Regions from separate parts of the Companilactobacillus sp. genome, predicted to be linked through region 1. Evidence: riboswitches for the same ligand, from Rfam matches in the RefSeq annotation. Region 1 holds a riboswitch; the other holds the start of a gene.
The links. Region 1 has a riboswitch for thiamine pyrophosphate ahead of thiW (energy coupling factor transporter S component ThiW). Riboswitches for the same ligand answer to the same signal wherever they lie in the genome.

Region 1 (7,686 bases):
GCCGGAAATGGTGGCCTCAATTGGGATAAACAAGTTAAACCCTTAATGGAAAAGTATTTGGCAGACTTACCGATCAAAGTTTATATTCATATTTATCAGGAGAAATAATAAAAGGTGTGACCTACAATTGGCCACACCTTTGCTCTATCGATTTAATAATTCTTGAACAGTTTCTTCAACGTTATCAACCTTCATAATTCCACTAACCACTGCCACTCCAGCAATGGGGATGTCATGAAAGGCTTGCACATTAGTAGTCTTGATCCCGCCGATGGCAACGACAGGGATGTTGACGTTTTGTGCAATTTCATTGAGGGTTGTTATTTCAGTATGTTTAGTGATGACCTTAGTTTGTGTCGGAAAGATGGCTCCAGTTCCTAAATAATCAGCTCCTAGTTGTTCAGCTTTTTTAGCACGTGCTAAAGTTTTGGCCGAAACACCTAGAATTTTATTTGGACCGAGTAACTTTCGAGAAATTCCAATTGGCATTTCGTTGTCTCCAATGTGTACTCCTGAGGCATCGACTGCTAAACAAATATCAATCCGATCGTCAATTATCAGGGGGATTTGATAAGAATCGGTAATTTGTTTAACTTTTAAGGCTAATTCAAAAATTTCTCTAGTGGTCGCATTTTTCTCTCGCAATTGGACCATTGTCACGCCAGCACGACAAGCTTCATTGATGATCCGTAAAAATTTTTCATCAGAATAATCGTATCGAGCAGTGACTAAATAAAGACTCAGATCAAGCATGGACTGCACCTCTGATTGCTTCAAACCAATAGTCATTGTTCATTAAAAGAGATAGTTGATTGAGAGTTTGTTGACGGAAGTCAGCCAAGCCCTCGGTGATTTGACTGGCATTTTCCGCACAGATATTAAGATAACTGATGGCACTGATTCCAGCCGCCAATCCTTCGTGATTGTTCTTGATCAAGGCTGCCATCATTGCACCAACGATATCTCCAGTACCAGTAAAACGGTCGAGTTCCGGGACACCGTTATGTAGCTCAAAGCAACTGCCGTCGCAAACGACCAAATCAGTTTCACCAGTAGCAATAAAAGTAGTTTCTGGATGACGACTAGCCAGACCTTTCATGGCGTGCAACAGTTCGTCAATTGCAGCATCTGCCTGGTCTTCAATTGAGGCATCGACGCCGCGTGCTTCACTATCTAAGTTGCAAAAAGCTCTCATTTCAGAAGTATTTCCCTTAATGATCGTTGGAGCCAGTTCCGATAGTTTAAATGCCAAATTGTATCTAATTGTAGAAGATGCAATTCCCACTAGATCAACAACAAAGGGCGTATCGGTCTCATCTGCCATTTTTCCAGCTTGAAAAAGTGTCTCCTCTCGTTCTGGTGAAATGTGTCCTAGATTCAAAAATAGGCTATCAGTTTGGCTGAAAAAGTCTGAAAATTCACGGGTGTCAGAAGCCATTACTGGTTTAGCATTGATATATAACAAGGCATTAGCGACTGACTCTTCAGTGATCTCGTTGGTAATGCAGTGAACTAATGTTGCATTTTGAATTGGAAAGCTGTCTTTAACAAATTGAGTAAAAAAGTTATTTCGACTGTAATTTTCCATGTTTGGCCTCTTGGAATAAGGATTGAACACGTAGGAATGTACGCGTGTCTTTTAACTTGTACAAAACTAGAAACGCAATGATCGAACCAGAGATTGCACCACCAAAGAATCTTGGTGTATATAAGAACCAATACATACCGTTTGAATTGCCAGTGAACCATACCATGACAGGGAATGATGCCAATGAACCAATCAAACCGGTTCCGATGATTTCTCCGAGCATTGCACCCCAAATCTTATGAGTATAGCGATAGCCGATCCCAGCCAATAGGGCTCCAAAGAAGGCACCGGTTAAGGCTAGTGGTGGGATTCCCATCATCGTCATACGGATAATGGCACAAACTAATGCCATGATAGCTACATAATAAGGTCCTAACATGGCAGCACCAATGACGTTTAAAACACTAGACATAGGTGCCATACCTTCGATTCGAAAAATTGGAGAAAGTACAACATCCAAAGCAATCATCATTGCCAGGATAGTTAACTTTTGAGTCTTGGAAGAATTGATCATAAGAAACTCCTTAATAAAATTTTGAATCGAAAATTCGGGGAGCTTGACCAATAAAAAATGCCTGTCATTAATCTAATGACGGGCACAAAAAGACCATAAAATGGTTTCACATTTTCCTTCGCCGGTGTTGGCCGTGTCAGGTTCAATGGGTATAATCTCAGCGTTTGTGCACCCCAAATGTTTCGTATTCAATTGTGATTTCAGTATAGCATAAATTTTGTATATCTCATGACATTTCCACACTTATTAAAAACTTGTTAGGTTTGATATTAATAAGTTGATTCTCATATTATAATGGAATCATAGAGAACGCTTACAATCACATGAGGATGGTAAAAATGAAAGTAGAAATAACTAGAGACGGATTAACGTTACGCGGAATTTTTAATAAACCAGATACTGACAAGTTTGATTTGGTGATTCTAATGCACGGTTTCATGGGCAATAAAGGTGATTTCCCTAGTACTTTGTTGTATCAATTAGCCGAAAGTTTCGAAGACAAAGGTATGGCAACTTTGCGTTGCGACTTTGATGGACATGGCCAAAGCGACGGCCGCTTCCAAGATATGACGGTCATGAGTGAATTGGCTGATGCTCAAGCAATTTATGAATACGCCCAAAAAGTCGAAGGCGTGCAAAATATTTATTTAGTCGGTCACTCTCAAGGTGGCGTCGTCGCAAGTATGTTTGCCGGCTACTATCCAGATAAGGTCGCAAAATTGATTTTGCTCTCACCAGCAGCAACGCTTAAATCTGATGCCGAAAAGGGCGAAGTACTGGGAGTTAAGTACGACCCGGTCAATGTTCCAGACGAATTGCATGACTTTGGCAGCAAGGTCGTTGGTGGATTTTACCTGCGTACAAACAAGAGCTTGCCGATTTATGAAGTTTCAAAGCTGTATCAGGGGCCAGTTTGTCTGATCCATGGGACTGATGATAAGATTGTCGATCCAAGTGCTTCTGAAAAATATGACGAGATCTATCAAAACAGTACCCTGCATCTGTTGCCACAAGGAGACCACGTCTACACCGTTGGCAATAGCCAGCAAAGAGCAGTGAAAATCGCGACTGACTTTTTGCTAAAGAATTAAACAATTCAATTATTTTTAGTTATTCGATAATCAAATTATAATGACTTTGAAGTCAATAAAAGGAGATGTCTAATCATGATGGGTTCAACATTTTGTTCAGGTTTATTCGGTTCTGGAATGGGCTTCATGGGCGGTGGAATGTTTATCACCGGTCTAGCAGTATTAATGATCATCTTTGCGTTCGTCTACTTTTTCAGTGGCGATCATACTAAGTTAGCTAAACAAAAGAATGCCTTAGAAATTTTAAAAGAAGAATATGCTAAGGGTAATATGACCGACGACGAGTATCAAAGACGCAAGCATAATTTAGAAGGTTAAAAAAATGGAATACCAGCTGGTATTCCATTTTTTATTTCTTATTATCTTGTTGAGTTGAGTGCCAAAAGACGGCGCCAAACCAGAAGATCCCGAGAATCAATAAGATGATTGCAATCGTTGAAACTTGTTTAATAACGTAATAAGGCAAGCCAAAAGTTTTGATGATGTTCAATAGGGTGATGATCAAAATTACTGGCATTGCGGCAATCAGAATCTGTTCGTAAGTATCTGGTAAAAAGTAGATTCCAACCAAGCAGGCAACAATCACGATAACATTGACGAAGACGATACCGCCATTGTTGATGCTGAAACTCATAAATGATGGCGTGATGAATAAAATTCCGGCGAAGATAGCAATCACCACGACTCCAAAAATCCCGGCAGCGGTATATTCGATTTTTTTATTGTCGAATAGCTTGCGATAGGTAGTTTGGTGAACGAACCACATCATACCAGCGGTTAAGGCAATCATGAAGACACCGTTTAAGATAAATGGCATTAGATTGATCTCGTGATTAGAACTGCTGAATTGCGTGATCAGAGTCCAGATAACACTGATACCAAAGAGCAGGCCAATGAATTTAACACGTTCAAAAAGGCTGATCTTAGTATAGTTAGCAATCAATTCGTCGGCGACTTCAGATGGATTTTTCCCCAGATATTCTTCGGCATTTTTATAATCTTTTTGCGCATCAATGATGTCCTTGAGAATTTCCAGCAAGCTACTTTCGACTTCGTTGTCGTCATAGAAAAATCCTGCTGACCTAACGTAGATCAGTAATTTTTCATAATATTCTTTATTTTGGTCATTTAATTGCTGGCGCAATTGATTGTTTTCGTCGATTATTTTTGAAACTTTATTTGCCATTGTCGTCACCGTCTTTTGTCGAGATTATTTGATTTACTACAGTTTCAAGAGCTTGCCACTGGTCAATGAATTCGCCGATCTGGTCACGTCCTTGTTGGGTAATTGAATAGTATTTCCTGGTTGGTCCCTCAGAAGATGCCTTGCGAACGCTAGTTAATTGACCATTCTTTTCCAATTTTTGCAGGAGCGGATAAACGGTCCCGCCGATAATATCGGTGAAGCCCAGTTCTTGCAGCCGTTGGACTAACTCGTATCCGTAGACGTCTTTTTTTGAGATAACCATTAGGACGCATCCTTGCAGGACGCCCTTTAGCAATTGGGAATTATTCATGATTATTTCCTCACTAGTATGTAATACATATTAGCACTGATGAACTATTGTGTAAAGCCTACTAGTAAAAAATTTGACTTCGACTATGCTCTAACGAGTATGCTTAGTTCAATTAATACTTCTAAGGAGACTACCATGAAATATCGTAGATTTGGAAAAACTAACTTTAATGCATCTGAAGTATCGTTGGGTACTTGGCAATTAGGTTCAAAATGGGGCGACCCATTTTCAGAAGACGATGCTCAAAAGACACTTGAAGCTGCCTGGGACAACGGCGTCAACTTTTTTGACACAGCCGATGTTTATCAAGATGGCGAAAGCCAACGTGCTTTGGCAAAATTCATCAAGGGAAAAGGCGACAAGGTCTTTGTTTCCACTAAAGTCGGTCGCCGTTTAGATCCGCATGTTGCAGAAGGCTACAACGAAAAGAACTTGACGAAGTTTGTTGAAGACTGCCTCACAAATCTTGACGTTGATGCCTTGGACAACGTTTTGCTGCACTGTCCACCAACACCTGTTTTTTATGAACCAGAAGTATTTTTCACGATGGACAAGTTGAAAAAAGAAGGTAAGATCAAGAACTACGGCGTTTCAGTTGAAAAAGTAGAAGAAGCTATGAAGGCTTTGGATTACGACATTTCTTCAGTTGAAATCATCTATAACATGTTCCGTTTACGTCCAGCCGATAATTTCTTCAGAATGGCTAAAGAGCATGACGTCGGTATCATTGCCCGTGTGCCACTTGCTAGTGGGTTGTTGAGTGGTAAATACACGATGAATACAACATTCGGCAAAAACGATCACCGCACGACCAACCGTCATGGTGAAGAATTCGATGCCGGCGAAACCTTCTCTGGTGTAGATTACGCAACTGGTGTCAAAGCAGCTCAAGAGTTGGATGCTAAATTAGGCGCCGGCGACAAGCTGGCTCAAATGGCACTGAGATATATCTTGATGTCAGATGCTGTTAGCACGGTAATTCCAGGTGCATCAAAGCCTGAACAAATTGAAAAAAATGTTGCCGCAGCAGACTTGCCAGCCTTCACCCATGAACAAATGGGTATCGTCCGTGATATTTACGACAAATATATGAAGAATCCTGTGCAATATAAGTGGTAGTAAGTAGCGTCTTAAGAGAAATCTTAGGGCGTTTTATTTTGCAAAAAATTGATGCGTTTGTTCTTCAAGGAATTTCCAAAACAGCGATACTACGGCCGATGTATTGTCACGTTGTTTCATAAACGCCAAATGATTTTTAATTTTTGGTTCCAGTGGCACCGCCTTGATCTGCGGATAATCGGTGAGGTCAACCGAACCATTCATTGCGACTGAAACGCCAATGTTTTGATTGATCATATCGAGGATCAATCCTTTTTGCTGACCATCGTATGAAATTTTTGCAGACGCACAAATGTCTTGCAACTCATTATAAACAGGATTAGATTTACTGATTCCATCTTTAAAAAGCAACAATGGTTGAGTTTTTAGTTGGTCGATAGTGACACTAACCTGTTGGGATAACGAATTGTCTTTCGACATCAAGACGACTAGTTCATCGGTCTCGTTTTTCAGTAGGTTGTAGGCGGGAAAATTATTATGAAAAATGCGTGTGAAGACAACGTCAACATTTTTTTGATCTAAAGCATGTTCTAGTTGGTCGACGTTATTCTCACTGAATTTAATTTTTATTTGGGGATATTCTGCCATAAAGTTTGCCACCATCTGTGACCCTTGATAATGCGAAAATGACGGCAATTCTTGGATTATTAGCGGACGTTCTGTCAGCCAAACTTGGTCTTCAATCATTTGCTGCAGGTCGTTGGACTGTTCGAGCACTTTCTTTACTTTAGGCAAGAGCAGTTTTCCAGCGCTAGTAAGTTTTACTTGTCGATGAACCCTAATGAAGAGTTTGACGTCCCATTCTTTTTCCAAGGACATAATGTGTTTAGAAATAGTTGACTGTGACAGAAACATTCTTTCAGCTGTTCGGCTATAATTTTGCGTTTCTGCCAGATCGTTAAAAATTGCCAATTTCCGAGTATCCATAATAATCCCCCAACTATTCATAATCTGAATAGTTTAGCACTAAAACTGAATTGTTCTCTGTTTTTTGGACAATTAGACTATTGTCTGTAGTGATTTTTAGACAGCGGGGAGTTTTAGAAATGCCGATTGGCGTCATTGTTAACGTATTTTCAATTTTTTTCGGAGGACTAGGGGGTGCTCTGATTGGTCACATCATGTCCGATGAGTTTAAAAATGGATTAAACATGGCTTTTAGTATTTGTTCGATCACCATGGGAATTTACGCCATTGCTCCGATGAAAAATTTGGCAGCAGTAATTTTTGCAGTCGTGATTGGAACTGGTTTAGGTATTATTTGCCATTTTGGAAAAGCTATCAATCGTGGTGCACAAGGTATGCAACAGTTGGTATCGCACTTTTTGAGCGTTCCTAACAAAATGGACCAAGAGTTATTTGATACGACTTTAGTTACAATCATTGTTCTCTTTTGTGCTAGTGGAACAGGAATATACGGTACTTTGACTGAAGGTATCAGTGGCGATGCCACGATCTTGATTTCAAAATCGATCTTAGATTTTTTCTGTGCCTTTATTTTTGGTGCCAGCTTAGGGGCTGTCGTTAGCTTGATTGCAGTACCGCAATTTATTATTTTGATGGTGATTTTTTCACTTGCACAAGTGATTGTCCCATTGACGACACCTGATATGATTCTTGATTTCAAAGCCGCTGGTGGCGTATTGATGCTAGCCAGCGGGTTTAGAATTGCCAAGATAAAAATGTTTCCGACCGCGGATATGATCCCGATAATGCTAGTGATCATGCCAATTTCGTCATTGTGGGAAAAATTTGTCATGCCGTTGCTTCATTAATGACTTATTTGAATCGATTAAATGTCTTGGAAAAAAGTCCAAGGCATTTTTTACATGACCGTTGGCACGATTTGCTAGTAGT
Region 2 (7,686 bases), 580 kb from region 1:
ACTGTTCCGAAACTAGTCCGTTCCACAATTTGATCATCTTCTAATTGTTTGAGTTGTTCGGACATAACCTTTTTAGAAATTTCGGTATTATTTACTTCGCACTCGTATCGCAATAATTCGTTGTATCGCCTTTCCTTGAGACCTAATGCACAAATTATTGATGGTTTCCATTTCCCATCAATAATTTTCAAAACTAAGTTTATGCCCATGTGGTAATTATTTTTATTATCCATATTCCCATGTCCTCACAAAATCTACTTTAAAGTAACTAGTCTACAAAAAAGTGCCTTCTATAAAAATGTAACCCTTAACATTATACTAATTTTGTAAAAGATATCACAAACAAAAGGGGTTTACAAATATGACCGAATATAAATTTTTACAACCTTATACTTTCAAAAATGGAGCTAAAATCAAGAATCGTGTCGTTATTCCACCAATGACAGAACAATCAAGCTTAGAAGATGGAACTGTCTCTCGCGATGAATTGTACTACATGGGGATGCGTTCTGGTGGCGTTGGCATGTTCATCAGTCCGGTAGCATTTGTTACTGATAATGGTAAAGGATTCGAGGGTGAACTTTCTGCAGCGCATGACCACTTCATCCCTAGCCTTACAAAACTAGCCGATACCATGAAGAAAAATGGTACTAAGGCAATCTTACAAATCTTTGATGCAGGTAGAATGTCTAACACGGCAATCCTACGTGGAACTCAACCAGTCAGTGCCAGTGCGGTAGCTGCTCCTCGTGAAGGTTACGAAGTTCCTCGCGAATTATCAAGCGATGAGATTGAAAATATCGTAAAAGATTTCGGTGAAGCAACTCGGCGTGCTATTCAAGCAGGATTTGATGGTGTAGAAATACACGGTGCAAATACATACTTGATTCAACAATTCTTCTCACCACATTCCAACAAACGTACTGACAAATGGGGAGGAGATGTCAACAAACGTATGACTTTTGGTTTAGAAGTTATTAAGTCGGTGAAAGCTGCCGTTGATAAATACGCCAATAAAGATTTTATTGTTGGTTACCGTATATCTCCTGAAGAAATCGAAAACCCTGGAATTCGAATCGATGACACACTTCAATTTATTGATAAGTTAGCAGATCAACCAATCGACTACTTACATATTTCAATGGGTAATGCTTGGAGAGCTTCACTAAATGATTCTTCTGACACAACTCCAACAATTCTCCGTATTAAAGAAAAAGTCAACGGACGTTTACCTTTGATCTCAGTGGGTTCAGTGAATACCCCAGCAGATGCTGAAAAAGTGATGGATGCCGGCATTGATTTCGTTGCTATAGGACGTGAATACTTACGTGAACCTAAGTGGATTGAAAAGGTGCAATCTGGTGCTGAAGACACCATTAGATACACGATCAATCGTGAATCTCTTGATGAAATCGGGCTTAATCCAGCCTTAATGAGTTTCCTTGGTTTGATGGGACAAGATCTAGGTTTTGAAGGTGAAAAGAACAATAACGACGATGAAGCTTTCTCGACAGTTTTTAAATAATTTTTTAAAAAAATTTCTCTACAATAATATTAATTATCCTTGCTTTACACACCATGAGCTCAATGATAAGCTTGGTTTGTTATCATTGATTCTTAAAAGCAATATATCTGGGGTGCTGAAAAGCTGAGATCAAACCCATTGAACCTGATCTAATTAATATTAGTGTAGGAAGATATTGGATAAATTTAAAGGCCAACTATTTCTGTACACTTACATGAATAGTTGGTCTTTTTTTACCTCGTGGTTATATTCTTTCAAGAAGCTGAACAAAACTTTTTTGAGGGGACAGATTTATTATGATGAACAAACAAAGCACTAACGCTTCAAGCTCATTTATGAGTTACAAATTGCGTGACGTCGCATTTATTGCCTTAACAGGTGTATTTTGTGGTGCGATTTTCTTTGGTACTAGTCTTTCCTACAACTTTTTAGCTGCTGGACTTGCCGCTATCGGTATGGGACCAGTTGCCAACGACTTATTGCTAGGCCTTTGGATGATTGCCGGACCACTTGCTGCCATGTTGACACACAAACTTGGCGCCAGTACTTTAGGTGAGTTATTAGGTAGTTTCGTAGAAATGATCTTAGGTGGTCAATGGGGTGCTGCTACTTTGATCTCTGGATTGATTCAAGGTGCTGGTAACGGACTTGGCTTTGCCCTAACTGGTTACAAACGCTTTGATAAATTAGGCTTATTGTTATCAACAATCACAGGTACGATCATCACTTTCGGTTGGAGTTTGATCAACGAAGGTTATGCTAAATACAATATCGGATTTTTACTGCTATTATTCGTCGTTCGTTTTATTTCAATTGGTTTCTTTGCCGGCGTCTTAGTCTACTGGATCAACAAACTTGTTGAAAAATCTGGTATCTTGAATCGTGACTAGGAGCTGCTTATGGACAAAATTGCAATAAAGAATTTAACTTTTCGATACACTAAAGATGGTAAAGACATCATTAAGGATCTCGATTTTTCGCTTGATGCCGAGTCTTTTAACGTTTTATATGGCCCTTCTGGATGTGGTAAATCCACATTGATGCGGATCATGGCCGGCCTTTATCCAGAATATGCTGGACACGTTTTGAGTGGCGAAATGTACTTTGATGGCAAGAGTACTGCTGAGTGGAATACCCAAGACGTTGCTAGTGCTATTTCCATCCTTTTCCAAGATCCAGTCGACCAATTTTCGATGAAGACTGTACGTCGCGAATTCATTTTCACATTGGAAAACCTTGGTATTGATCGTGAAAAAATCGATCGTATCGTCGAGACTTCGTTAAAACGTATCGGAATTTTTAACCTGATCGACCGCCATTTGGATACCTTGTCTGGTGGAGAACTTCAGAAGGTTTCTTTAGCGATCACAATTGCCATGAACAGTGACGTGATCATTCTGGACGAACCTTTTGCTTCAGTTGATACAAAATCACGGGCTCAATTATTGGAATTGTTAAAAGACCTTCAGGTACACGATCATAAGACTATTTTGATTACTGATCACGATTTGATCGGCTACCAAAATTTGATCGATCACTTATATCATTTTCAAAACCAATCAGTGGTTTTAGTTGACGACCCTAGTCAAGTCTTCGCTAAATATCACCGCGAAAATCAACAACTGACTTTTTCTCTTCCCGATCAACGAGTGGGAAACTCTTTGATTCGAATCGATGATTTAGAGTTGATCAATGGACCAAAGGATCTGATCAAAGATTCTACTCTAGGGATTCCCAAGGGAAAAATGATTTTATTAACTGGTGAAAATGGCTCTGGTAAATCAACCTTCTTCTCTGCCTTGACTAGATTGCACGATTATAAAGGTACGATAACTTATCAGAACAAAGACATTCAAAAGTATAAACAACGAAAATACGCTCGAGAAGTTGGCCTGATTTTTCAAGATGCTAAAATGCAGTATTTGAAATTGACGGTTCAAGAAGAAATCGAGCTGAGCTTAAAACATACTAATTATCAGGATTATTGGACCGCTGAGACAGTCGACCAATACTTGCAAAAGCTCCATCTGGACCAATTAAAGGACCAAATCGTTTATCAATTGTCCGGCGGTCAAAAGAAGAAACTTCAGATTTTTGAAATGTTGATTCTGGGCGACCCTGTGCTGTTGTTCGATGAACCTTTGGCTGGCTTAGATATTGATTCCACCCATGTGGTCATGGAAATGATCAAGGAATTATCTCAGAAACAAAATCAAACTATTATTATGATCAGCCATCAATTAGGTGGTCTACAAGAATATTTTGATTATCATCTACAACTATCAGACCTAAATCTACAGTATACGGAGGTGCTTAATTATGAATCCATCTCTTAAGCTGGCTTTAGTTTTGATTTTTAGTTTTGAAATTGCCTTTATGCAAAGTATTTATGCCAACATCATTATTGCTGCAGTTGGTTTTATCTACTTATTGGCAAAAAGAATGAGCTTTAAAAAGTTACTCTGGTTATTGATCGTACCGATCATTCCAGTATTTGGTACTTGGTTCTCGTTTTACATGCATGGATCTGGAGATTCGATGCACAGTGCTTGGTTGCTATCGACCAGAATTTACGCCTACATTTTCTTAGGCGGTATCCTTTCCTTTACTGTTGACGTTGACGATTTACTTGGCTCCCTAGAACAAAATTGTCACATTCCTTCCAAGTTCGTTTACGGAACTCTGGGTGCATTCAACTTTGCTCCTCGAGTTGTTCAAACAGTTAAGCAAATGAAGACTGCTGCGATGATGCGAGGCGAGGTACTGCATGTTTGGTCACCAGAATTATTCTTCAAATCAATTTTGATATCGTTGCGTTGGTCGGATAATTTGTCACAAGCGATGCAATCGCATGGTTTTAGCGAGTATTCCGATCGCAGTCATTACGATGTTTATCCGATTCCAGCTTGGAATTGGGTTTTAGCTGTTGTATTAATAATTAGTTTACAATTTTTGGCATTTAGTCACTTAACCTAAAAAGTCAGTAATCAGGATTGTCTGATTACTGGCTTTTTTGATTGAAGTTTACTGCCGACTCCAGACGAAAATCGATTGCCTTTCGTCTGGCATCCTTGATTGGTTCGTTGGCGTAGCCAACATTTTAAACGGTTGCGCACGCACCAAAGGCGACGTACGTTCCATTATTTATTTTCCTACTGAGCCGGGCATCGATTTTCGTCTTCCGTCTAAATAGAATTAAGTCAAAATCTCTTCGTAGGTTGAAAGAAGGTATGCTTGCAGTTCCTCAATAAACTGGAATTACCTAGTTCCAAACCTATTGTGATCTTATTGGAGATAATGTACTTTCGAATTAATTTTCAGGGCTTGCGACTACTGCTGGTTCGCTTTTGTGGCGTTTTACTATTATTGCCAGTCCTATTCCGATTATTGTGATGATCACGTTTAAAATAATGATCATTCTTGGTGCGTCTGTTCCGGTTACTTTTGTCAAATATGCAGCTGTTGATAGCACTGCGTAATTGGCAATTGCAGATGCAATCATAACTAATGAAGTAGCTAATCCTTTATTACTTGGGAAAAAGCTGATTGTTGTTGAAGTTGCTAATTGAAGAACTCCTCCGGCAGCTGCGTAGCCAATTACAAAACTTCCGACATATAAAATAAACGGACTTTCAATTAGATAACATAATAAAAGCATGACGACTGAGATACTTGGATACAGGATCAAGATTGTTGTCTCCTTGATTCCCTTATGAATTAATTGAGCAGTTAACAAGACGGCAATCGTTGCTCCGACTGCATAAAATGATTGCAGAACACTCGGGTCACTGATTCCGTAACTCTTCCCTAATTCCTGATTACAGTTCAACCAGATCATAAATGTTGTGGAACTAGTAAAGCCAATCAGGATCGAAGCAATTGCAGCTCCTGAAAAATGTATCTTAGACTGTTTGGCTTTTTTAGTATCATCTTGAACATTCACAACATTTTGTTGTGGGAATGGCAAGATGAGAATTAAAATTGCATCGATCACCATGACTACTCCACAGAAAATGAAAATAACTTTATAAGACATGTGGGCACTTGCGACTAAACCAATTGCAAATGGCAACAAGAATTGTGCGATAGTGATGGCAAATTTGGTGAACAAGTTAGCGATTGATGCTGACTTTGGAAAAATTTCCATGACACTTGGTGAAATACAAGTATCAAGAAATGAATTTGCTACACCATTCAACACACCCATTCCGTATGCGATCCACATTGAATGAACGTTGATGATTCCAAAGAAGAATATTGCGTATAGAGCGATTCCGATAAATCCACTCACTCTTCTTCCTATCTTATCTGAAACTGGTCCAGCAAACGGATAAGCAATTAAACGCCCTAAACCATAAGCGGCAATGACTGAAACGACCATCGATTCATCAATGGCACCACTTGGTAAGCGAGTTGCTCCCCAAGCTTGGGCAAATTCAGGTTTGAATTGACCCATGATCGATAATGCAATTCCTAAAATAAAATAAGCAAAATATAGTGCAAAAGCAGTTGGGTAATACTTCTTCTGACTGTTAACCATCTTAGTTTCCTCCACTATTTGAGAAGAATAGTTGTTGAACTTGTTTTACTGGCATTGTTTTTCCAGTGTATAGCTTGAACGCTGCGGCTCCTTGCCACAACAGCATCCCTTTGCCACCAATCGTGGTACTGCCATGTTCTTTGGCATCAGCTAGCATTTGTGTAACTTCAGGATTATAGACTGTATCCGTTACTACTAGATCTGGACGATAAACTGAAGCATCCGTGATGTTAGTTTGGCTGAAGTTTGGTGCCATACCAGCCTTGGTAGCATTTGCTAAAATATTGCTCCGTTGGATGGATTCGTTCAATTCCTTTTGGCTATTAATATCGCCGACGGTAACTTTACAACTTGAAACTTCTTTGGAAATCTTCTCCGCAGTTAATTCCGCATTTTTATAAAAAGCGTCTTTTGGGTTAAAAATATGAATCTCCTTAGCGCCATCTAATGCTAATTGAACGGCAATTGCAGTACTTGCTCCACCGGCTCCTAACAAAGTTACAACTGCATCTTCAGGTGCAACTCCGTGCTGACGCAGGTTTTCAACATAGCCTGCACCATCGGTGTTATAGCCAGTTAACTTACCATCGTCGTTAACAATCGTATTAACAGCGCCAATCAATCTAGCGGCTGGCGACAAGTCATCAACCAACTGCGCAGCAGCTTTTTTACAAGGCATTGTCACGTTAGCTCCACGCATGTTCAAAACTTTCATCTCTGTTAAAGCTTGTTCCATTTGATTTTCTTGAATGTCAAAAGCAAGATAAGCGTAATTGATTCCTGCTTGTTCAAAACTGTAATTGTACATAGCCGGAGAACCAGAATGTCCGACCGGAGAACCGAGCAGACCTAACATAATCGTATGTCCATCAATTCTAGACTCCATGTTCAAAACTTCCCTTCGTTTATTGCTTTACCTTAGCTTGTTCAGCTTCATAAGCCTGATATTCTGCAGTTGGCATTTCTTTGCCAGTAAATAGTGTGTATGCGGCAGCTCCTTGCCACAACAACATCCCTTTTCCTGGTGCTGTTGTGCAGCCTAAACTCTCAGCATCTTCGATCAATTTAGTCTTCAATGGATTGTAGACAGTATCCGCAACCACCAAATCTTTTCTCAAAAAACTTTTATCTACTAATGATTGACCATCTAGTGGCTTCATTCCAACGATAGTTGCATTCACTAAAATATCAGCATCAACAATTTCTGACTTCAATTTTTCTTGGTCAGCTAAGGGATAAACATTAACCTCAACTTCTGGTTTAGCCTCGTTGATCTTGTTCTTAGTTTGTTCAGCATTTTGATAGAAATCGTCATCTTGATTAAAAATTGAAATAGCTTCGGCACCATCTAAAGCACTTTGAACTTGCAATGCAGTAGCAGCACCGCCGGCACCTAAGACAACTAACTTTTTACCAGCAACTTCAACGCCATTTTCTTTCAGGTTACGTACAAACCCGATTCCATCTGTGATGTGTCCAGTTAGTTTTCCGTTGTCATTGACGATAACATTGATTGCTCCAATGATCTTGGCTGCTGGCGATAAGTCGTCAACTAGGCTTGCGGCCACGGTCTTACATGGCATTGTGACGTTACTTCCTCTTACTTTAAATAACTTTAAAG

Region 2: another riboswitch for thiamine pyrophosphate. It lies ahead of LKF16_RS06540 (ECF transporter S component); the one in region 1 lies ahead of thiW (energy coupling factor transporter S component ThiW).

What each region holds. Positions count from the first base shown of each region.
Region 1 is NZ_JAKVLR010000001.1:1,913,345-1,921,030, forward strand. Features, by position in the region: gene LKF16_RS09125 (macro domain-containing protein) at 1-108, shown strand, start outside; gene thiE (thiamine phosphate synthase) at 145-753, opposite strand; gene LKF16_RS09135 (hydroxyethylthiazole kinase) at 746-1,588, opposite strand; gene thiW (energy coupling factor transporter S component ThiW) at 1,566-2,099, opposite strand; TPP riboswitch at 2,199-2,288, opposite strand; gene LKF16_RS09145 (alpha/beta hydrolase) at 2,441-3,193, shown strand; gene LKF16_RS09150 (hypothetical protein) at 3,269-3,511, shown strand; gene LKF16_RS09155 (hypothetical protein) at 3,543-4,379, opposite strand; gene LKF16_RS09160 (PadR family transcriptional regulator) at 4,369-4,710, opposite strand; gene LKF16_RS09165 (aldo/keto reductase) at 4,846-5,829, shown strand; gene LKF16_RS09170 (LysR family transcriptional regulator) at 5,863-6,756, opposite strand; gene LKF16_RS09175 (DUF554 domain-containing protein) at 6,876-7,604, shown strand.
Region 2 is NZ_JAKVLR010000001.1:1,333,707-1,341,392, forward strand. Features, by position in the region: gene LKF16_RS06530 (winged helix-turn-helix transcriptional regulator) at 1-233, opposite strand, end outside; gene LKF16_RS06535 (NADH-dependent flavin oxidoreductase) at 362-1,525, shown strand; TPP riboswitch at 1,624-1,713, shown strand; gene LKF16_RS06540 (ECF transporter S component) at 1,825-2,415, shown strand; gene LKF16_RS06545 (ABC transporter ATP-binding protein) at 2,425-3,861, shown strand; gene LKF16_RS06550 (energy-coupling factor transporter transmembrane component T family protein) at 3,845-4,501, shown strand; gene LKF16_RS06555 (MFS transporter) at 4,836-6,065, opposite strand; gene aroE (shikimate dehydrogenase) at 6,067-6,951, opposite strand; gene LKF16_RS06565 (shikimate dehydrogenase) at 6,971-7,686, opposite strand, start outside.